Ciceribacter thiooxidans: one gene and its partner. The protein of the gene in region 1 interacts with the protein of each later gene in a pairwise test. Links are inferred from orthologs where the notes say so. Each region holds a gene or a part of one and is shown on either strand. Other genes may lie near its edges.

Region 1 (5,439 bases):
TGTTGAGGAGGGCATACTCCGCTTGCCAGTTGGGATAGGCACGGGCGAAGCGGTTGAAGAAGGCGAACATTCGCGCTCTTCCGATGTTCTGCTCACCAGCCACCGGGAAACCATCTTCATCCAATGCGAAATGCACCTTATATAGCGCCTTCACAAGATTGGTGATCCTGGACTTCTCCGTCGACAAGAACCCCTTCTTGTGGATGACCTTCTCCGCGGCGACCAGAACGTCTTGTGCTGCGCGGTGCGCCAGCGGGGCGATGTTCGCAAGTCGTTGAGCCTCCCCACTGTCTGTCACAGAGCGCCGACTATAGTCGATTTCTATCTCCTCATGCATTGTTGTCCCCCTTCGTCTTGCGTGACTTCTTGGCCGATGAGACGGCGAGATGTGCTTGTGAGTGAACAATTAGGCTCAAGCGCCGAACTGGTGTCCGCCGCGGATTCTCTGTGAAAAGATCTCTCCTAAGAGGGGGAATTCTAGGCAGGGCGTCCCAGAAGAATGTCCTTGCATTTTGTGCGCGCGCCATTTTGCTCCGCAGCCTGCCAGGCTTGGCAGGGATGAGGCGCGTCATCGGCTGAGGCGGCTCCATAATCAGTCGCCTTTTCCCCTTCCTGGGCTTTCCGAACTTTCGTAAAATGGCTGCCCGGATTGCGCGTTCTTGTAGGCACCGTGGGCTGCTGCTTGCGTATCGCTGTCTCTTTCCGTGCTTGTTGTAGCTGCGCGGTTTGGGCCACTTGAGAAGGGCAGCAAGCTCCATTCTTTTTCGAATTGCTGCTTCTTTTTCCTGAGCCGCTGCTTCGATGCCATCGGCCCAGGCCCGGTACTCCTCCCAACTCGGTAAAGGGTCCGGCGGACGGTGTCCGAGGCTCACTCGCGGCGTGGCTGGCAAGACGCGGCGCAGGAACTCGTCAGCCTCCGCAAAGGTATCAAACTCGGCAATGCTCACGGGTGGATAGCGGTGCACATTTCGACGGGCGATTACCGCCCATGTCTGCCGGCTCTCGCCTCCAAGCAGGCTTCGCGATGTGCCACGGTTGATTTCATGCACGTAGACGCGATCATCGAAATAGTCCGACTGTAGCCGCTCCCGTGCCTCGTAGTACTCGTTAAGCTCATCCTCGCTGGTCTTCAGATTGGGATTGCGCACAGCCCCATGGCGCAAAAGCACGTCTGCGACGTCCCACTCATTTCCCCGGTAATCAACAATATCCAGTGCCGATAAGCCATCTTTGTCGCGCAGTTCCAGGTCGGCGCCCCTCTCGATCAGCAGTTCCATGATGTCGGCACAGCCCTCCGAGGCTGCTTTCATCAATGCCGTTGTTGACCAAGCGGCGGTGGTCAGGATGTTGGGGCTGACACCTTCATCCAGCAACCGTCGCACTTCTTCCATGTTCCGTTCCTCGATGGCGCGCGATATCGCTGCCACCGTAGCATCATCTGTCTTCCCTGGCGTTAAAGCGTCTTGGGCGCCCGTCGCGTCTTCGCTCATCTTGAGAAACCGCTCCCCTGATCACCGCCTATACACACACGCATTATGATCGGGTGGCCCATTTCACCTGTCCATAGTTTTCGCGGTGTTGCCTACACCAGCTCTTTCGCTACAGTCGCGCCAATCTGATTTGAAAATGGAATGCAGCATGCTCACAGGTGAAATTCGCTCGAAGGTCGATCAGGTCTGGAATGCTTTCTGGGCGGGTGGGATTGCCAATCCGCTGGAGGTGATCGAGCAGATCACCTACCTGCTTTTCATGCGCGGGCTGGACGAGGCCCAGACGCGCGAGGAGAACAAGGCCAACATGCTGGGCCGCCCCATGGAGCGGGTGATCTTTCCGGATGGCGTTTATCGCACCGTGCGCGATGAAGACACCGGCGAGGTGAGTGAAGAGATTACCTATGCCATGCTGCGCTGGTCGCGGTTCCGCAATGATGACCCGGCGCGCATGTTCTTCATCGTCTCGGAGAATGTCTTTCCCTTCCTGCGTGAGATGGCGGAGAAGGGCACGGCCCATGCCGAGCACATGAAGGGCGCTCGCTTCACCATCCCGACATCCGGTCTCCTGGCCAAGGTCGTCGACATGCTGGCCGAGATCCCGATGGACGATCGCGACACCAAGGGCGACCTCTACGAATACATGCTGGCCAAGATTGCCAGCGCCGGGCAGAACGGCCAGTTCCGCACGCCGCGCCACATCATCAAGCTCATGGTGGAGCTGACGGCGCCGACGCCGAAGGATGTGATCTGCGATCCCGCCAGCGGTACCTGTGGCTTCCTGGTCGCGGCCGGCGAATATCTCCGCGATAATCACGAGGCGCTGTTTCGCGATAAGGAGAGCCGCGAGCATTTCCATAACGGCATGTTCCACGGCTATGATTTCGACCAGACCATGCTGCGCATCGGCTCGATGAACATGCAGCTGCATGGCGTCGAGGCTGCCGATATCCGCTACCGGGATTCGCTTGCTTCGTCCCATGGCGATGACGCGGACAAGTATTCGCTGATCCTTGCCAACCCGCCCTTTGCCGGCTCGCTGGACGAGGAAACGGCGTCGGCCGATCTGCGCGCCATCGTCAAGACGAAGAAGACCGAGCTTCTGTTCATGGCGCTCTTCCTGAAGCTGTTGAAGCCGGGCGGCCGCGCCGCGGTCATCGTGCCTGACGGAGTGCTGTTTGGCTCCTCCGCTGCGCATAAGGCTATCCGCAAGATGCTGGTGGATGACCACAAGCTGGATGCGATCGTGAAACTGCCGTCCGGCGTGTTCAAGCCCTATGCGGGCGTCTCCACGGCCATTGTATTCTTCACCAAGACCAATTCCGGCGGCACGGATCACGTCTGGTTCTATGATGTGCAGGCCGATGGCATGAGCCTGGATGACAAGCGCCAGATGCTGGTGAGCGAGGAGAAGTTCGGCCCCGTGCCGAAGGCGGCCTTGTCTGCCGAGGAGCATGGCAAGAATAACCTGCCGGATGTCGTGGCCCGTTGGAAGGAGCGCAACGGCACGGAACGCGACAACCCACGCACCGGCCAGAGCTTCACCGTCAGCCGCAAAGAGATTGCAGGCGCCGATTACGATCTCTCGCTCAACCGCTACAAGGAAGTGGTGCACGAAGCCGCCGACCACCGTCCGCCAAAGGAGATTATCACCGAGCTGCTGGCGCTGGAGGATGAAATTGCGGCGGGGCTGAAAGAACTGGAGGCGATGTTGTGAGTGTCGCTTTTGCCCGACGTGTGAAGTTAGGGGATGTCCTTACCCTCATAAATGGCAGAGCCTATAAGCAAGAAGAGCTTTTAACTTCCGGCACGCCCGTCATCAGAATACAAAATCTCAATGGTGGTGAGAGATGGTTCTACTCGGATATTTTATTGCCAGAGGAAAAATATTGCGAAGCTGGCGATCTACTTTTTGCTTGGTCCGCTACGTTTGGTCCTTACTTGTGGAACGGACCAAAGTCCATTTTCCACTATCATATTTGGAAAGTGCTTCCGTCTCCGAGCCTTGATAAAGGCTATGCCTATCATATGCTGCAGTCGATAACTGAGAGAGTAAAAGCTGCAGGTCGAGGAATCTCTATGATACATATGACCAAGGCAGGGATGGAAGCATGGGAGGTTGATCTCCCACCCCTCGATGAGCAGAAGCGGATTGCGGCGATCCTGGACAAGGCCGATGCGCTGCGCGCCAAGCGCCGTCATGCTATCGCGCTGCTCGACAGCCTCACCCAATCGATCTTTCTGGAGATGTTTGGCGATCCGGCGAGCAATGCCAAGGGGTGGGATATCTGTCGAATAGGCGATTTGCTCGAATCCGCGAACTACGGATCAAGCGGAAAGGCTGGCCAGGTCGGCCGTTTTCCCATTCTCAGAATGGGGAATATAACCGTCGATGGTCGGATAGATACATCTGATCTTAAATACATCGATCTAAGCGATCGTGAGGTGCCAAAGTATACGGTTCACCGGGGGGACCTACTGTTCAATAGAACGAATAGTGCGGACCTTGTGGGCAAGACGGCAGTTTTTGACTTGGACGAGGTTTATGCCTTTGCGGGTTACCTAGTTCGAGCTCGCACCAATGACCGAGCAACACCGGAATACATCGCCAGCTTCTTGAACTCAGCTTATGGTAAGGGGCTGCTGCGCGGCATGGCGAAAAGCATTGTGGGAATGGCAAACATCAACGCGAAGGAAATGCAAAACATTTCCATTCCGACGCCTCCCAAGACTCTCCAACAGCAGTTTTCGGAAAAGCTTCGGGGACTGGCTGAAATGCGCCAACGTGTATTGCCATCGGCGGCGGTGGCAGAAACCCTGTTTACCTCCCTCCAGCACCGCGCCTTCTCCGGTCAACTTTGAGCTCCCATGACGATTGCCACCCACAAGCTCACGCTCCCTCCATCCATGCTGCAGCGTGGTTTCTGGCTCTATGCCTGGCGGGTTGTCGCGCCTGACGGGCAAGAGCTGGTTTATGTCGGCCGCACTGGCGACAATTCGAGCCCGAATGCTTCGCCTGCCTATATCCGCATGGGCCAGCATCTGGGTTCGGCTGAGACCCAGAATGCCTTGCGCAAGCATCTGGTGAAGCGCGGCATTCCACCGGAAACCTGCCAGACTTTTGACCTCGTTGCCCATGGCCCGATCTATCCGGAAGTCGAGAAGCCGGAGAATTTCAGCCATGAGGATAAGCTGCTTCGCAAGCAATTGATGGAAAAGCACCTTCCGCTTCGCGACATTGTCGGCGCGATGGAGAAGCAGTTGGCTGAGGATCTGAAGGCTGTAGGCTACACGCTGCTCAACACCGTCATCTGGCGCCACACGGTCGATCCGGAACTCTGGGCGCCGGTTCGCGCGGCATTCGCCGAACATTTCCCGAGATTAAAGGACTGACGATGTCTAACTTCGCCTTCCTCGCAGCCGAATTTCCGGAGATCTTCGAGAGCGCCAAGAGGGCGGAGAGCTATGCGGCTGGCGATCCGCGCACAGCGGCCTTCTATGCCCGGCGAACGGTCGAGCTGGCCGTGCAATGGGCCTACAAGAACGACAGTGGTCTCTCTTTTCCCTATGACGACCGCATTTCTGCGTTGATCCATGAACCCAGCTTCCAGCGGCGCGCTGGCCAGGCGATATTCACCAAGGCGAAGCTGATCATTCGCATCGGCAATTACGCCGTCCACGAGAGCCGCGAGACATCGGCCAAGGATGCAGGCGACGCGGTGCGGGAACTCTTCCACCTCTGCTTCTGGCTTGCCCGGACCTATGCCAAGGCTCCGCCGTCGGACCGGCTCGCCTTCGATGCCACGCAGGTTCCGCGTAAGGACGATCTCGTCAAGCGTGCCTTCGCCGAGCTGACGCGCCTGAAAGCGGAGATGGAGGCCAAGGACAAGGCTTTCGCCGACCTGCTGCGCGACAAGGGCGATCTCGATGCCGAGCTGAAGGCGGCGCG
Region 2 (4,452 bases), 800 kb from region 1 along the record:
GACTGCTTGTAGCCGCCGAACGGGGCATAAGGGTCCCACGCCGGATAGTTGATATGGACGCAACCGGCCCTGAGCCGTGCCGCCACCCTGCGGGCGTGGCCGATATCCCCCGACTGGACATAGGCGGCAAGCCCGTAGACCGTGTCGTTGGCAATCGCGATCGCCTCTTCCTCGTCCCGATAGGGCAGGATCGAGAGCACCGGTCCGAAGATTTCCTCCCGGGCGATGGTCATATCGTTCGAAACGTTGCCGAAGACCGTCGGGCGCACATAGTAGCCGCGGTTGAGGTGTTCCGGCCGGCCCGGCCCGCCGGCGACGAGCGTCGCCCCCTCGCGGATGCCGGCCTCGATCAGCGTCTGGATCTTGTCGAACTGGACGTGGCTGACCACCGGACCGAGCCGGGTGTCCGGCGAGCGGGGATCGCCGACGACGAAGGGTTCCGCGGCGGCTTTCGCGACCGCCAGCGCCTCGTCGTGGCGCTCGGCCGGCACCAGCATGCGCGTCGGCGCATTGCAGGACTGCCCAGAATTGCCGAAACAGCCGGCGACGCCCTTGCTCACCGCAACTTTCAAATCGGCATCCGGCAGGATGATGTTCGCGGACTTGCCGCCGAGTTCCTGCGCCACCCGCTTCACCGTGTCGGCCGCCGCCTTGGCGACGGCGACGCCGGCACGCGTCGATCCGGTGAAGGAGGCCATGTCGACGTCGGGATGGCTCGCCATCGGCTGGCCGACGTCCGGACCGGTTCCGTGCACGAGATTGAAGACGCCCTTCGGCGTGCCCGCCGCCTCCATGATCTCGGCGAAGATGACCCCGGTAATCGGTGCGATCTCCGACGGCTTCAGCACCATCGTGCAGCCGGCGGCGATCGCCGGCGCCACCTTGCAGGCGATCTGGTTGAGCGGCCAGTTCCAAGGAGTAATGAGCGCGCAGACGCCGATCGGCTCGCGCACGATCATCGTCGTCCCGCGCTTCTCGCTGAAGGCGAAGCTCTTCAGCGCCTCGATGGTCGTTTCGAGATGCGCCGAGCCGGAGGTCGCCTGCGAATCACGGGCGAAGGGAAGCGGTGCGCCCATTTCGCGGCTGACCGCCTCGGCGATGTCGTCGATCCGGTCGTTGTAAGCGGCGAGAATGCGCTCGAGAAGCGAAAGCCGCTCCTCCCGCGACGTCACGGCAAAGGCCGGGAATGCCGCCTTTGCCGCCGCCACTGCCCGGTCGACGTCGGCGGCCGACCCGATGGCAATCTGCGTGAACGCCTCTTCGGTCGAAGGATCGATGACGTCGAGCAGCGCCGGCCGGACCGGATCGACCCACTGGCCATCGATGAAGAATTTGAGGCGATTGCTCATGCACGGGCTCCCTATCTGAACGACAGGGCCGCACTATCCGACAGGCGGGCGACGGCCGCAAGCACGGCGGCAGACGATCGGCGGCAGTTTATTGCGAAAGCACGGGATCGGCCGGAAGCTGCCAGTCGATCGGCTCCAGGCCGCGTGAGCGCAGGAACTCGTTCGCCTTGGAGAAATGCCGGCAGCCGAAGAAGCCGTTATGCGCCGAAAGCGGCGAGGGATGCGGTGCCCTGAGCACCAGATGGCGCTCGCGATCGACGAAGGCCGCCTTCTTCTGCGCATAGGAGCCCCAGAGCATGAAGACGACCGAGGAACACTCCACATTGACGGCGCGGATCACCGCGTCGGTGAAGCGTTCCCAGCCTCGTCCCTGATGCGAGGCGGCGCGAGCCTCCTCCACCGTCAGCACGCTGTTCAGGAGCAGCACGCCCTGTTTCGCCCAGTTCTCGAGGAAGCCGTGGCGGACCGGATGAATGCCGAGATCGGTTTCCAGTTCCTTGTAGATATTGACGAGCGACGGCGGGATGCGCACGCCCGGCTGGACGCTGAAGCAGAGGCCGTGCGCCTGGCCGGCGCCGTGATAGGGGTCCTGGCCCAGGATCACCACCCGCACCTTTCCGAGCGGCGTCAGGTCGAGCGCCCGGAAATATTCCGCACCCTTCGGAAAGATGTTCTTGCCGTTCGCCTTCTCGGCGACGAGGAACTCCCGCAATTGCTGCATGTAGGGACTGGAAAACTCCGGCCCGAGAACCCTTTTCCAGCTCTCCTCCAGTCTGACGTCTGCTGCGCTCATTGTCGGCCATCGCCTTTTGCGGTTAACTCGCTCCTGAATGAAAGAGGACGGCGGACCGAGTCAAGTCCGGCGAACCTCGCCGGACGGTATGGGGCACGACCGAGATGAAGAGAGCGGCAATCCTCTGGCGCGAACACCGCGTGCTGCTTCTCGCCTTCGTCGCGGCTTCAGCGCTCGCGCTCTTCTTCGCGGCGCGCTTCGCCTTCTACGTCGTCTACTGGAGCGCACCGGAGCATCGCGACCAGCCGATCGAGAACTGGATGACGATCGGCTATATTGCCCGCTCCTACGATTTGCCGCGCGAGGCACTTGCGGAAGCGCTGGGGATTGGCCCGCTCGGCTCCGGCCGGCGCCCGACGGTGGAACAGCTCGCCCGCGACCGCGGCGTGAAGCCTGAAGAATTCCGCGCCGAGATCGACCGGGCAATTGCAAGGCTCCGGGAAGGTGGCTCCGGCCGATGAGCGAGACCCTGCTTGCGCTCGTCCCCGTCTACGGATTGCCGCTGCTTGCGGCCGTTGCCGGCCTGAGCTGCCTGGGACTGCCGCTTCCGGCCTCTCTGGTGATGATGCTGATGGGCTCTTTCGCGGCTGCCGGCGACTTCGGGCTGATGGCGGTCTTCGTGACCGCGTTTGCAGCAGCCGTCGGCGGGGATCAGATCGGCTACTTCGCAGGCCGCTTCGCCGGCCGGGCGGTCACCGGCCGCATCGCGAGGAAGCCGGCCGGCAAGGCCGCACTCGACCGCGCGACGCAGGAGATCGCCCGCCACGCGACGATCGGAATCTTTCTCACCCGCTGGCTCTTCAGTCCGCTCGGCCCCTACATGAACCTGGTGACCGGTGCCACCGGCTTCTCCTGGGCGCATTTCACCGCGGCCGGCGTCGCCGGCGAGGCGGTATGGGTCACCTTGCATGTCGGTCTCGGAATCGTCTTCAGCGACAACATCCTCGCCATCGCCGAGATCGTCGGCGACGCGAGCGGCTTCCTCGCCGCCGGAATCGTGGCGCTTCTCCTCGGCTGGCGCCTCGTCACCGTTCTCCGCCGCGGCAAATCCGGCCACATCTGACCGGTAGCGGAGACAAATCCGCATTCATCCCCCGCGTCCCCATCTTTCGTAGCAGGAGGGCAATACCCTTTTGCAGAATTGTCATGTGGCGATAGTATCAGGCAGCGGATGGTACAAGGATCGTGACCATGTTGATCATGACGTTCTGCGCGACTGCCCTGCTTATCCACCTCGTCAGCCTCGGCTGGATCTACCGGCGAAAGACAAGAACCCGCAAGGCGACCCACCCGGCGCAGACCGCCCGGCCCGCCGTCAGCATCCTGCGGCCGTTCTGCGGCATCGAGAACAATCTCGAAGCGACGCTGCGCTCGACCTTCCTCCTCGACTGGCCAGTCTACGAAGTCGTGTTCTGCGTCGAGGACGCCGACGATCCGGCTATCCCGCTGGTACGGCGCCTGATGGCGGAGCACCCCGACGTTGCCTCCTCGCTCCTCGTCGGAAACAGCCGCGTCAGCGTCAACCCGAAGCTCAACAACCTCGTCAAGGGCTGGGAGGCGGCGCGCTATCCCTGGATCGTTCTCGCCGACAGCAACGTGCTGGCGCCCAAGGACTATCTCGCACAGCTCTTCGCCCGCTGGGAGCCCGACACCGGCATGGTATGCTCCCCGCCCGTCGGCTCCGCACCGGCCGGGTTCGCGGCGGAGGTCGAGGCCGCATGGCTGAACAGCTTCCAGGCGCGCTGGCAGATGCTCGCCGACGAGATCGGCTTCGGCTTCGCCCAGGGGAAGACCATGCTCTTCCACCGCGGCCTGATCGACCGCGCCGGCGGCTTCGCCCGCCTCGCCGACGAGGTCGCGGAGGACGCGGCCTCCACCAAGATCGTGCGCGAGGCCGGCCTTTCGGTCCGCCTCGTCGACATTCCCTTCCCGCAGCCGCTCGGCCGGCGCACATGGCAAGGCATCTGGCGGCGGCAGCTTCGCTGGGCACGCCTGCGGAGGGTGTCGTTTCCGCTGTTCTTCCTGCCGGAAATTCTGGTCGGCGGCGCCTTCCCGTTCGCAGCCGCGATTGCCGGCAGCGTCGCAGGTCTCTGGTCGCCCGCGGCCGTGCTCGCCTATGGCGCCCTCTGGTACGGTTGCGAGCTTCTCGTCATCCGTGCCTTCTGCTGGCCGCTCGGCCGCGACACACCCCTCGCCCTCGTGCTGCGCGATCTCGCGCTGCCGGTTCTCTGGGTATCGGCATGGTTCGGCAACGGCTTCGTCTGGCGAGGACATTCGATGGCCGTGCAGCAGCACCTCTCCCCGCGCAAT

What was found. Proteins that work in one complex are often made in the same cells at the same time.
Region 2: the proteins of H4I97_RS07370 (region 1) and ung interact in binary tests that used the Escherichia coli proteins (3 or more experiments, as listed by UniProt). The link is inferred for Ciceribacter thiooxidans from one-to-one orthologs.

Annotation. Positions count from the first base shown.
Region 1 is NZ_CP059896.1:1,554,398-1,559,836, forward strand. What follows is about bases 1,007-3,922. They hold H4I97_RS07370 (type I restriction-modification system subunit M), read left to right. Parts: upstream 1,007-1,638; coding sequence 1,639-3,207; downstream 3,208-3,922. Other genes in these bases: H4I97_RS07365 (ankyrin repeat domain-containing protein), read right to left, coding at 1,007-1,490; H4I97_RS07375 (restriction endonuclease subunit S), read left to right, coding at 3,204-3,922. Also shown: H4I97_RS07360 (hypothetical protein), read right to left, coding at 1-337; more of H4I97_RS07365, read right to left, coding at 330-1,006; more of H4I97_RS07375, read left to right, coding at 3,923-4,352; H4I97_RS07380 (hypothetical protein), read left to right, coding at 4,359-4,883; H4I97_RS07385 (DEAD/DEAH box helicase family protein), read left to right, coding at 4,886-5,439. UniProt on the Escherichia coli protein: The subtype gamma methyltransferase (M) subunit of a type I restriction enzyme. The M and S subunits together form a methyltransferase (MTase) that methylates A-2 on the top and A-3 on the bottom strand of the sequence 5'-AACN(6)GTGC-3'.
Region 2 is NZ_CP059896.1:754,053-758,504, reverse strand. The notes cover bases 291-3,174. They hold ung (uracil-DNA glycosylase), read right to left. Parts: upstream 2,143-3,174; coding sequence 1,438-2,142; downstream 291-1,437. Other genes in these bases: H4I97_RS03465 (DedA family protein), read left to right, coding at 2,600-3,174; H4I97_RS03470 (hypothetical protein), read left to right, coding at 2,247-2,603; H4I97_RS03480 (aldehyde dehydrogenase family protein), read right to left, coding at 291-1,349. In the rest of the region: more of H4I97_RS03480, read right to left, coding at 1-290; more of H4I97_RS03465, read left to right, coding at 3,175-3,205; H4I97_RS03460 (ceramide glucosyltransferase), read left to right, coding at 3,334-4,452. UniProt on the Escherichia coli protein: Excises uracil residues from the DNA which can arise as a result of misincorporation of dUMP residues by DNA polymerase or due to deamination of cytosine.